3 regions of the Rummeliibacillus sp. JY-2-4R genome follow, and region 2 is predicted to be linked to each of the others. Evidence: riboswitches for the same ligand, from Rfam matches in the RefSeq annotation. Region 2 holds a riboswitch; each other region holds the start of a gene.
The links. Region 2 has a riboswitch for S-adenosylmethionine ahead of metA (homoserine O-acetyltransferase MetA). Riboswitches for the same ligand answer to the same signal wherever they lie in the genome.
Positions count from the first base shown of each region.

Region 1: it holds a riboswitch for S-adenosylmethionine, as region 2 does, so the genes downstream of both, ACWV26_RS15490 (methionine ABC transporter ATP-binding protein) here and metA (homoserine O-acetyltransferase MetA) in region 2, are expected to answer to the same signal.
Region 3: it holds a riboswitch for S-adenosylmethionine, as region 2 does, so the genes downstream of both, ACWV26_RS01210 (O-acetylhomoserine aminocarboxypropyltransferase/cysteine synthase family protein) here and metA (homoserine O-acetyltransferase MetA) in region 2, are expected to answer to the same signal.

Region 1 is NZ_CM132623.1:3,155,933-3,160,225, reverse strand. It holds gene ACWV26_RS15515 (acyl-CoA dehydrogenase family protein) at 1-54, shown strand, start outside; gene ACWV26_RS15510 (arsenate reductase family protein) at 649-1,005, shown strand; gene gcvH (glycine cleavage system protein GcvH) at 1,083-1,463, shown strand; gene ACWV26_RS15500 (hypothetical protein) at 1,616-1,957, shown strand; gene ACWV26_RS15495 (thioredoxin family protein) at 1,970-2,278, shown strand; SAM riboswitch class I at 2,335-2,439, shown strand; gene ACWV26_RS15490 (methionine ABC transporter ATP-binding protein) at 2,541-3,566, shown strand; gene ACWV26_RS15485 (methionine ABC transporter permease) at 3,559-4,227, shown strand; gene ACWV26_RS15480 (MetQ/NlpA family ABC transporter substrate-binding protein) at 4,289-4,293, shown strand, end outside.
Region 2 is NZ_CM132623.1:1,869,165-1,873,457, forward strand. It holds gene ACWV26_RS09025 (acetylornithine transaminase) at 1-134, shown strand, start outside; gene ACWV26_RS09030 (aminotransferase class I/II-fold pyridoxal phosphate-dependent enzyme) at 521-1,696, opposite strand; SAM riboswitch class I at 1,998-2,103, shown strand; gene metA (homoserine O-acetyltransferase MetA) at 2,182-3,090, shown strand; gene ACWV26_RS09040 (GTP-binding protein) at 3,223-4,293, shown strand, end outside.
Region 3 is NZ_CM132623.1:245,115-249,407, reverse strand. It holds gene ACWV26_RS01210 (O-acetylhomoserine aminocarboxypropyltransferase/cysteine synthase family protein) at 261-1,556, opposite strand; SAM riboswitch class I at 1,676-1,787, opposite strand; gene ACWV26_RS01205 (NADPH-dependent oxidoreductase) at 1,956-2,687, shown strand; gene ACWV26_RS01200 (hypothetical protein) at 2,798-4,293, opposite strand, start outside.

The sequences.
Region 1 (4,293 bases), 1.3 Mb from region 2:
AAAAAACGCCAAGCATCAGTAAAACTAATCGCTGCTGAAAAATATACAGTATAAACTAAAAGTGAGCCCCGGAAGTAAGATGGGGGCTCACCTTTTTGCTGCATTTGAAGAAATGTAAAAATATTGTTGCTATATGGAAAGTTCTTATCATTGTATATGTTGATTGCAAAGAAGTTGAACTTCAGTATTTAGGTGATTATTTGTGGAAATTGAGATTAGCACGCTAATTGAAGTCACATAAAATGTATTAAAGATATTTATAGATTTCTAGATTTTTTTTAGAAATTATGTTGGAGATTAGTACTCCAAAAATAGTTGTAGTGTAGTCAGCGAAGACTCCTAGCTAGGAAAAGCGAGACAGGTGAGGCCCCGCACGAAGGAGGAGACTCACCGCTCGCCCGCAGGAAAGCGTAGCTGACTACACTACAAACCTAAATATAATTAGTAATAAAATAGATTTTCAGTGTACAAAGCAAAGCGTAGGAAGAAGATTAATTTCTAATCATTTAACAAAAATATAACTCTAAAACCATGTATATAAACCAACAAAACCGGCCATTATATCTCTGGGTCGGTTTTCTTGCGTCAAAATGAGAGTCACAATACAATTAAAATGATACCAAAATTCGTTTTAAAAGGAGTATTTACATGACGATCAAAATGATTCAATATCCAAAATGTACAACTTGTAAAAAAGCACAAGCCTGGCTAAAAGAAAATAACATCGAATTTTCCGCTCACAACATAGTTGAAGAAACACCCACACAAGATGAATTAAGAAAATACTGGGAACTAAGCGGACTACCACTAAAAAAATTCTTTAACACATCAGGGATGAAATATCGTGAACTTCAACTAAAAGATCGTCTTAAAGAAATGTCCGAAGATGAACAAATTGCTTTACTCGCTTCAGACGGCATGCTAATCAAAAGACCAATTGTCACAGACAACCAAAAAATAACAATTGGCTTTAATGAAAAAGAGTTTGAAAATACATGGAAATAATTTTAGAATTGCTTGTTTTTGAATAAGGAATATGTCAAAATTATGGTGTATAAAAATACATACTTGGAGGGTTAATAATGAGCGTACCAGCAGAATTACGTTATACAGAAGAACATGAATGGGTAAAAACTGAAGATGGTAAAGTACGTATTGGTATTACAGAATTTGCACAATCAGAACTAGGTGATATCGTATTCGTTGAACTTCCACAAGTTGGCGACGAAATCAAAGCTGATGAACCATTCGGTAGTGTTGAATCTGTAAAAACAGTATCTGAATTATATGCACCAATTTCAGGTAAAGTTGTTGAAATCAACGAAGACTTAGAAGATAGCCCAGAATTCGTTAACGAATCTCCATACGAAAAAGCATGGATGGTTGTTGTAGAACCAACTGATTCTACACAATTTGAAGGCTTACTTACAGCTGAACAATACACAAAACTAATCGAAGAATAATTATACTACTTAAAGCGCCACACTTTTGTGCTGGCGTTTTTATGTATATTCAGGCATTTGCTTTCAGAATCATTGCCTATGCTTCATTTTTCCCTTAAGTAGGATTCTTACTGTCCGCTAAGCGCGGAATCAAACTGTAAGGAGGAATTAGCATGTCGGATAAAGTGCTTATTGTTGAAGGTAGACAAGATAAATTGCAAATTCAACCTCTACTAGCAGAGGATGTTCCAATTCTTTGCACGAATGGTACCATTAGTCCAAGTAAACTAGAAGAGCTCATACACCCTTATGAAGAGTATGATTTATATACGTTTTTCGATGAAGATTATTCAGGGGATTGCTTACGATCCTTGATGAAAAAAGAATATCCAGAGGCGTACCATTTACGTACGCTTTCTTTATATAAGCAAGTAGAGGCGACACCAAGAAAATTTTTGGCTAGAATATTATTAGCTGCAGATTTTAAAATACATGCAAGTTTTCTTTTAGAATAGGAATGACGGACAATGCAAGAATGGACAATAGAACAATGGGAGCATATGAAGGAAAGCGAGTCATTATGTGCATTTTATTTATATACTCCTATGTGCGGTACATGTATGGTCGCTTCTAAAATGATGGAGGTAATCGATCAAACATTTCCAGACATCAAAATAGGTAAAGCAAATTTAAATTTTGTCGAACAAATCGCATATGATTATCAGGTGGAAAGCGTCCCATGCTTACTGATTGCCGAGAATGGTAAGGTTCGCGATAAAATCTATGCTTTTCAATCCGTGTCGTATTTATATGAAAAATTTCATAAAAAGGATTGACGATATAATCATATAGTGGTAAAGTATCAAACATAATTAAATAAATATTTACGTAACTCTTATTCAGAGAGGTGGAGGGAAGTGCCCTATGAAGCCCGGCAACCGTCACAATGTGACACGGTGCCAATTCACGCAAAGTCAAATGCTTTGGAAGATGAGAGAACGGTTATCGTATAAAACGTACGTTAGACCTTTCTGTTAATCTTGCAGAAAGGTCTTATTTATTTTTAGCTTTATTTTACAAAAGGTGGTTTTGAATATTATGATTCAACTTAAAAATGTAGTAAAAAAATACAAAACCGCTAATGGATCTCTAACTGCAGTTAATGATGTTAATTTATCAATAAATGATGGTGAGATTTTTGGCATTATCGGTTATAGTGGTGCTGGTAAAAGTACAATGATTCGTTTACTTAACGGTTTAGAAAAGCCTACTTCAGGTACCGTTACCGTAAATGGGCAGAACATTTCAGCAATTAAAGGAAAAGAATTACGAAATGCTCGCCATAAAATCAGTATGATTTTCCAACATTTCAACTTACTTTGGTCAAGAACAGTGGAAGAAAATATTGCTTTCCCATTAGAGATTGCGGGCATTAGTAAAGCGGAACGTGAAAAGAAAGTGCTTGAACTAGTAGAGTTGGTTGGATTAAAAGGAAGAGAAAAAGCCTATCCTTCCCAATTATCAGGGGGACAAAAGCAACGCGTAGGGATTGCTCGTGCGCTAGCTAATAACCCAGAAGTTCTACTATGTGATGAAGCAACTTCAGCACTAGACCCGGAAACAACGGATGCAATATTAGATTTACTTGTGAGTATTAATGAAAAACTGGGACTAACCATTGTGTTAATCACTCATGAAATGCATGTTATTCGCAAAATTTGTCATCGTGTGGCAGTAATGGAATCGGGAAAAGTAGTAGAACAAGGAAACGTTCTTGAAGTTTTCCAATCTCCGCAAGCAGACGTGACGAAGAAATTCGTATCTCAAGTGACAGAAACAGCAGGTCACAAAGAATCTATTTCTCAAATGCTTGAAAATTATCCGAACGATCAATTGATCAAATTATTTTTTGTTGGAGCAAAGACAGAACAACCTGTGATTTCACATTTGATTCGTGAATTTAATGTTGATGTTAACATTGTACACGGTAATATTTCTCCTACGAAGAGTGGACCATATGGAACATTAATTGTGCGCATCATCGGGAGCAACGAGAATACAACAAAAGCAATTCATTACTTAGATGAACTAGGAATTAAAACGGAGGTGATCAGTCATGCTTAACGATCTCTTTCCGAATGTCGATTGGGAACTTATGTGGGAAGCCACAAGAGAAACTTTATATATGACAGCTGTTTCAACAATTCTAACTTTTATTATTGGAATCGTCTTAGGGATTATATTATTCCTTACAAGTCCTACACAACTTTGGGCGAACAAGCTAGCTAACTTATTAACTGGTTCAGTTGTGAATATATTCAGATCCATTCCATTTATCATTTTAGTTATTCTGTTAATTCCATTTACTAAATTCTTATTAGGTACAATTCGTGGAGCAAATGCAGCTATGCCTGCATTAATCATTGGTGCTGCACCATTCTATGCACGAATGGTTCTTATTGCTTTACGTGAAATCGATAAAGGTGTCATTGAAGCAGCACGCTCTATGGGTGCAAAAACTTGGACAATCATTTGGAAGGTTTTAATACCAGAATCCCTTCCAGCACTTATTTCTGGAATTACCGTAACAGCTGTAGCATTAGTCGGTTATACAGCGATGGCAGGTGTCATCGGTGCAGGTGGCTTAGGGAACTTAGCGTTTATGGATGGTTTCCAACGTAGTCGTAATGATGTCACATTTGTCGCTACGGTACTTGTGTTAGTTATCGTTTTTATCATTCAATTTATCGGTGACTTTATCACAGCAAAAACAGATAAAAGATAATTTGGTTCAAACGTAAATTACGTTAACATAATGAAATGTATAAAGAAAAGGGGAAAAGAACATGAA
Region 2 (4,293 bases):
ACGGATTATTATTAGTTGCAGCAGGACAAAATGTAGTCCGTGTTTTACCACCATTAACAGTAAGTTTAGCTGAGATTGATGAGGCAGTTGAAATTATTCAAGCTTCAATTCCTGTAACAACAACTACGAAATAACATCAGTGAATTAAAGCGCTCTCGAGAATCGCCATTCACAAGAAAATAACCATTTTAAGTGCTTCCAATAAGAAAAAGGAACGGGTAACTTTTTTCTTATTGGTAAGCACTTTTATTATTCCAAAATACTTTATTTACCTGTACAAATTTTAAGATAACCAAAATAAAGCTACTTAAAAGTGAATAAATTTATAGAAATCAATCATCCACTTAAGCACAGATGTTAATATTAATTTCATTTTAGAGTTGATGTATAAAACGAGTAAATTTAACAGATACACTATTAATTTAAATATAAAATGTACACTTTTAGAAAACCGAAACAACAAAAAAAGCCTAAGTTTGTTAAAATAACAAAACCTAGGCTTTTTAATGTCTTTTCTTTATTAAGCCTCTACTTTAGTAAGCTTTCCCAAACGTTCGATTGCTTCAGCCAATAGTGATTCATCTTGTACTAATGCAACACGAACATAGTTTTTGCCAGCATCACCAAAGATTGAACCTGGTACCATTACAACTCCTGTTTGATCAATTGCTTCATAAACAAATTCGATATCATTCAATTCTTGATTTGGGTATTTTGCCCAAACGAACATACCACCTTTAGACGGCGTCACATTCCAGCCGATTTTTTCTAAACCATCTATTAAAATACGATGACGTTTAGTAAAAACAGAACGTAATCGATCTGTAATTTCTTCTGCATTGTCTAAAGCGACACATGCAGCATCTTGAATTGGGCAGTATATTCCATAATCGAGATTGGATTTTAGTTCTTGAATAATTGAAATCATTTCAGCATTGCCAGTAATATACGCAATTCGCGCTCCAGCTAAGCTAAAACTTTTTGAAAGAGAGTTGATTTCCATTCCGACTTCTTTAGCCCCAGGAGTAGATAAGAAACTCATAGGTTTACCATCATCAAAGTAAAATTCTGAGTACGCTGCATCATGAAGCACAATAATATTGTATTTTTTTGCGAATGCAACAACCTTTTTAAAGAATTCTTCAGAAGGCATTGCAGGAACTGGGTTGCCTGGTAAATTTAATATCATCATTTTCGCCTTTTCAGCAATTTCTACAGGTATAGCATCTAAATTAGGTAAAAAACCGTTTTCTTCTAACAAAGGCATATAATAGGGAATCGCTTCTGCTAAGTGAATTCCGGCATCATATGCAACATACGCTGGATTTGTAGTTAATATATAATCTCCGGGATTACAAAATGCTATTGGTACGTGTACTAACCCTTCTTGAGACCCCATTGTTTGGATAATTTCTGTGTCAGGATCTAAATCTACATTACTACGACGTTTATAATAATCTGCAACAGCTTGATAGAATTTTTTAGTACCACTTAATGTGTATCCGTATGAAGTTGATAACGCTGCTTGTTTAGAAAGTTCCATCCGAACCCTTTCGTCAGGTGGTAAATCGGGGCTACCAAGACTTAAATCGATTAGCTTCGTCCCAGTAGCTGCTTTACGATTAGCGGCGGCTTTTAAATCTCCAAATATTGCTTTTGGGAACATTGCCATTTTCTTTGATCGTTCGATTTTCACTAGTAAGCACTCCTTAATTGAATATAAAAACTATCAAATATTTTACCATAGTTAACTATTATATAACAGTTAAAAATTAAATATAAAATAGTAAAACACATAATACAAACTATTATAATACTAATTTTATGTGTAGAATAGGGATATTAGAATTAGTACTTAAATTGTGTGTGTATTCTTAAATCTTACTAAAAGAATGGGTTTAATATCCTTTATATATCAATGTTTTAGAAGGTAAAATAATTTTCAGAAAAGTTTGCAATAATAAATTTTTCATGTTAGGATTACATTAATTACATAACTCTTATCAAGAGAAGCTGAGGGAAATGGCCCTATGAAGCTTCAGCAACCTCTGTCTTACAGAAAGGTGCTAAGTCCTACAAGACAATTGTCTTGGAAGATAAGAATCGAGCAGAATTTCAAAACCTCTTTTCTTATCATAGAAAAGAGGTCTTTTATTTAACTTTGAAAAGGAGCGTTTAAAATTGCCAATTAATATTCCTAAAAATTTGCCTGCAACAGAGCTATTAAAGAAAGAAAAAATATTCGTTATGGAAGAAGATCGATCCAAAAGTCAAAATATTCGTCCATTAAATATTGCCATCTTAAATTTGATGCCACAAAAAGAGAAAACAGAATTACAACTTCTTAGATTATTAGGAAATACACCATTACAAACAAATGTTACGTTTTTAAACACAGCTACTCATGAATCAAAAAATGTAAGTAAATCTCATTTAGAAACTTTTTATTCAACATATGAAGAAGTGAAGCACCGTAAGTTTGATGGTCTTATCATTACAGGTGCTCCAATTGAATTAATGGAATTTGAAGAAGTTGATTTTTGGGACGAGATAAAAGATATTATGGATTGGTCAAAAACAAATGTAACTTCTGTATTACATATTTGTTGGGGGGCACAGGCTGCACTTTATCATCACTTTGGGATTGGAAAATTCCCATTAAAAGAAAAATGCTCTGGTATTTTCCGACATAATGTGTATGATTCTACAGTTAAATTATTAAGAGGATTTAATGATGTATTTACAGCACCCCATTCTCGTCACACATCTGTTTCACTTGAAGAAGTTGAAGCACATCCAGATTTAACTGTATTATCTGCCTCAGATGAAGCTGGATTATTTATTGCTATATCTAATGATGAAAAGTTAATCATGGTTACAGGTCATTTAGAATATGATGCAGATACTTTGAAAGAAGAATATGAGAGAGATGTTGCAAAAGGAATTGACATTGCAGTTCCAAAACATTATTTTCCAAATGATAATCCGACAAACGCGCCATTGAACACTTGGCGCTCACATACACATCTACTATTTTCAAACTGGTTGAATTACTATGTATACCAAGAAACACCATATGAATGGGAATAGTAAATTAATAATTTATAGCCGCTGCGAAGTATTAACTAATCGCAGCGGTTTATTTTTATCCTTCCATCCATTAAGGTTTAAAAATGGTTTGCTATAATAATGAAAATGGATGTTAGAAAAGAGGGAATTTTAATGTTTAAAACGATTGGCGTATTAGCTCATGTAGATGCCGGGAAAACCACATTTTCTGAGCAATTGCTTTACCATACAAAAAGTATAAAAGAAAGGGGAAGAGTTGATCACAAAGATGCATTTTTAGATAATCATGCCATTGAACGTGAGAGAGGGATTACTGTTTTTGCTGAGCAAGGTCGTATAGTTGTAGGCGAAGATACATACACAATTATTGATACACCAGGACATGTTGATTTTTCACCAGAAATGGAAAGAGCAATTCAAGTAATGGACTATGCAATTTTTATCATAAGTGCAGTTGATGGTGTAGAAGGACATTCTGAAACTGTCTGGCATCTACTCCGAAAGTACAAGATACCTACATTTATCTTTATCAATAAAACAGATCGTGAAGGGGCTAATGTTGAAGCTGTATTGAGAGAAATGCAACAAGAATTATCACCTAATATTATTCCAATAACAAATCACCTAAAAGATCACACTCTTTCTGAGCAGTTAATTGAATTTATAGCTGAAAGAGATGATACTTTACTTCATCAATATTTGGAACAAAATATTGATGAAAAACTATTCTTGAAATCATTTAAACAATTAATAAAGAATGGTAAGGCGTTTCCTTGTGCTGATGGCTCTGCCTTAAAAGATATTAGGATAATGGATTTTTTTGAACAATTTATGACTTTAACTGAAACTACTTTTGATAGCAGTAAACCATTTACAGCAAAAGTTTTTAAAATTCGTCATGATGATAAGAAACAACGAATTACATTTCTTAAAGCCCTATCAGGTAAGTTGAAAGTTCGTGATGAATTAGGTTTTGGTGAAAAGAATGAAAAGGTAACTGAAATACGATTATATAATGGTAAAAAGTTTGAAGTGGTTAAAGAAGTACAAGCCGGTGAAATTTTTGCTGTTTGCGGGATTACGCAAGCCTCAATCGGAGATATAGTTGGAGGAACTGATTTTGAGGCTAAACAATCTTTCGAAATGATACCTACTTTACAATCAAAAGTTGTCAATGAAGGCACGGAGCATATAAAAGATGTCCTTTCAAATTTTAAAATTTTG
Region 3 (4,293 bases), 1.6 Mb from region 2:
ATTAACTGGCTTTTGCCTCCCACCTCAAGGCTTTAAAGAACTTGAAGAAGCAGCGGTTGAGATAACTGCCCGTAAAAACCCGATCGGTGAGATACAGTGAAACTTACCGATGCGTTAGCAGAGGTTTAGTTGAACTAATCGACAGTAGAACGGGACTAACAATTAGTGGGGTATGGCCAACTAAAACCGCCACGTCAATCACAACGTTGGCACTGATACCTCCTGTACGTCAGAAAACCCCCACTAATTAAAGTTTCGCTTTATTTCGCAGTTGCTTTTGTGTTTACTTTTGCAAACGCAGTTTCTAATGCATTGATAATATCTTCTGCTGCTTCTAAACCAATGGATAGGCGTACTAATTCTTCGGGAACACCTGCTTTTTTAAGTTCTTCAGCATTCAATTGTTGATGTGTTGTAGATGCTGGGTGAATGATTAATGAACGTGCATCCCCAACATTTGCAACATGGGAGAATAATTCAATATTGTCGATTAACTGACGCCCCGCATCACGGCCCCCTTTGATACCAAATGTAAGTACAGAGCCGAAACCATTTTTTAAGTATTTTTTAGCAAGTGATGCAAATTCGCTGTCATCAAATCCGTTATAATGTACCCATTCAACTTGGTCATTAGATTGAAGATATTCTGCTACTTTGCGTGCATTTTCATTGTGATATGGAACACGTAAATGAAGTGTTTCTAAACCTTGTAATAGATTGAATGCTGCATCTGGGCTAAGTGTTGGTCCAAAGTCACGTAGTAATTGAACGCGTAAACGAGTTGCGAAAGCTGCATCACTCGTATCAATACCATAGCGTAAACCATGATAAGATGCATCTGGCTCAGTGTAATCAGGGAATTTTCCACGGGTCCAATCAAATTTACCGGCATCCACTACTACACCAGCAATTGTTGTACCATGACCACCAATCCATTTCGTTGCAGAATGAACAACGATATCTGCACCAAATTCGATTGGATTGCAACCTACAGGTGAAGCAAATGTATTGTCAATAATTAATGGAATTTCATGTTTGTGTGCAATTTCTGCTAATGCTTCAATATCTACAATTGAAAGACTTGGGTTACCAATTGTTTCAGCATAAATTGCTTTTGTATTTTCATTGATTGCTGCTTCAAATTCTGCATTGTTTTTTTCATCAACAAATGTCGTTGTAATGCCATAGCGAGGCAATGTATTTGCAAATAGATTGTAAGTACCACCATAAATACTAGCTGCTGAAACAATATGATCGCCAGCGCGAGCAATGTTTAAAATTGAAAATGCAATAGCTGCCATACCTGAAGAAAGGGCAACTGCTGCTGTACCACCTTCTAGCAATGCGATACGTTTCTCAAAAACATCTACAGTTGGATTCATAATACGAGAATAGATATTACCTGGTTCTTCAAGTGCAAATAATTTACGGGCATGTTCAGAATCCTTGAATTTGTATGCTGTTGTGCGATACACAGGAACGGCAATTGCTCCTGTTGTTGGATCAGGTGTTTGACCACCATGTACTGCTAAAGTCTCTTTACGTAATTCTGTCATTGATAATTCCTCCTAAAATTTAAATGTGATAGATGGAAAACGGAGGTGTGTAAAAGGGTTTCTATAAAAAGAAAAACCCTTCTTCACGTAAGAAGAGGGTTAAATTTAGCATTATCCTCCCCTTATCTCTCAGATCCGATGTGAACCTGTAGGAATTAGCACCTTGGTAAACGGTATGTTACTGGTTGCTGGGCATCGCAGGGCCTATCCCTCCGCCGCTCTTGATAAAGGTTATTTGGTTTTTATTCCATCTTATTGAAGTAAGTATAGAAGAATACTAGGATAAAAGTCAAGATTTTTCTGAATTTTTTAAATAACAAAATTAGCAGAGATGCAATTTTGAGTAAAATCCCGTATAGTAGAGATGAAACTTACCATATAAGGAGCTGACATTTAAGAATGGTTAAAGAATTATTACGCAGTCATACATCAGTTCGAAAATATACAGGCGAAAAAATTCCAAAAGATGTTGTGAGAGATTTAGTTGAAACTGCTCAAATGGCAGCAACATCACATTTTATCCAAGCATATAGTGTAATCTGGGTATCCGATGAAGAAAAGCAACAAAAACTTGGTGTTCTATCCAATAATGAATTTCAATTCCAAACAGCAGGAGCTGCTTTCTTGTTTTGTGTAGATTTTAAACGTCTTCAATCTGCGGGTAAAAAACAAGGTGTAGAAATTGTTGCTGATTCTGCAGAAAATCTTTTGGCCGGTGTTGCAGATGTTGCCATATTCGCACAAAACTTTGTTATTGCAGCAGAATCAAAAGGATATGGTATTTGCTATATCGGCGGTGCACGCAACAAACCTGCTGAAATTAGTGATTTATTCGATTTACCTGATTACGTTTTCCCACTATTTGCAATGACTATTGGTACACCAACAAAACGAAACGAAACAAAACCTCGTCTTCCTTTAGATGCAGTTTTGCACGAAAATAGCTATAACGTAGAAAAGTATGACCAACTATTAGATGAATACGATACACTCTTAGAAAAATATTATGAAAGTCGTTCTTCTAATAAGAAATCAGCCAATTGGACTAAACAAATGGCCGATTATCTAATTGAACAACGCCGACCATATATGAAAGAATTCCTAGCAAGCAAAGGATTTACTTGGAAGTAACATAATTCATTTCGAACATAAATCATCATAAAGAAAGAGCCACGAAAAGTGTTTAGTCTTTTCGTGGCTCTCTTTTAATTTGTGGGTACAAGACAAGCTTGCTTTTCTTTTTATTTACTTTCAATACCTGCAATTGTCATTTCTTTAACAGGTAAAAAGACATCATTAGAATTCAAATAGGTTACTACTACTTGGTCACCCTCTTTTAAATAAACTGCAAGAGGAGCTGCTTCTGAGCTAACAATATAGTTTTCTTTGTTGTCTAATAGGAATGAGATGGTAGTGAAATCCCCACTCTTCTCTTTGTAAACACGGACAACTTTACCTTTTGCCGTTTTTTCTTCATTTGAAGAACTACTATTTAAAGAGCTGCTCTTCGAACGGTTAATAATTGTTTTATATTGTCTTAATGCCTCATTTGGCGTAGCTGCTGAAACAGAAAGCTCTGGGCTTGCTGCTGAAACTATTGAATAATTTTGTAAGAAGCCATTCGAGTCAAGCACTGGTACTAACCAACTTGCTTCACCATAAAAGTTATAAATAATTGGCATAGCAGCTTGCCACTTTTTCTCGATGAATTTCTTTTCGAGAATTTGTATAGCGCCTTGTGAATCCATATATGCTTCTTGCTTGTTTCCTGAATAGTACGTAGCTTGGCCTGTTCTAGCATTCGTCAATGAATAACCGAGCATAGAATCTACGCCTTTTTTAGGACTTGTGAAATCCGTGAAGTAAAACATTGTTCCATTTTCATCAAATACTGGACTAACATTTGCTTCTGTTCCTTCATCTGAAGGTAATTTGACATCTTTTTTGCCAAAGATACTATTCAAATAACCATGGACGTATTTTCCAAAATATTCATTTTGGCGACTTACAGCTTCTGGAGAAATTGCACCATCGATAAATTCAGGTACATCCTTTAATTCATATGTTTTAGAATCTCCTGTTTCTGCATCAATCATAACAATCCCTTTTGGGTCAAAGCCGTTACGTCCAGATATAAATGTCCCATAAGTACGGATATAATATGGCTTTCCATCATCATTAACCTCTAATTGTGCATCACCATAGAAGATTTCCTTCGTATTTGCTAATCTCATATGACGTTCCACATTGTTATTTAAATAGGCTGAGGTTGTATACACCATCGGCGAACTAACAAATTTAGGATTGTCAGACGAATTAGTCGCACTCATCATCAAATAACCAGGAGATTCTTTCCCTTTCATCCATTTAAAGAAATCAGAGAATTCAACAGGTGCAATATAAACGTATTCACCTTTTACTTTTTGGATTTGTAGATTGCCTAATTCATAGTAACTTGTATTTGGTACTTGGCTAAATGCCTTCTTCATTTTATTGCGGGCAAACTTTGGTGGTACGCTTGCAGGCGTTTTTGTATCATCAAACGCCTTTAGCTCAACTTTCTTTGCCATCTCTGCTGATTGGTATTTTTGATTTGCATTAAAAAGTGGAGCTGCTAAAAGATAAGCTCCAAACACTAAACTTGCCAAAGCTATGATTCCCTTAATCTTTCTTTCATTTCCATTAGATAAAAGTGTACCTATTATTGAAATTACAAGAAGTGCTGGCCATAGTCCCG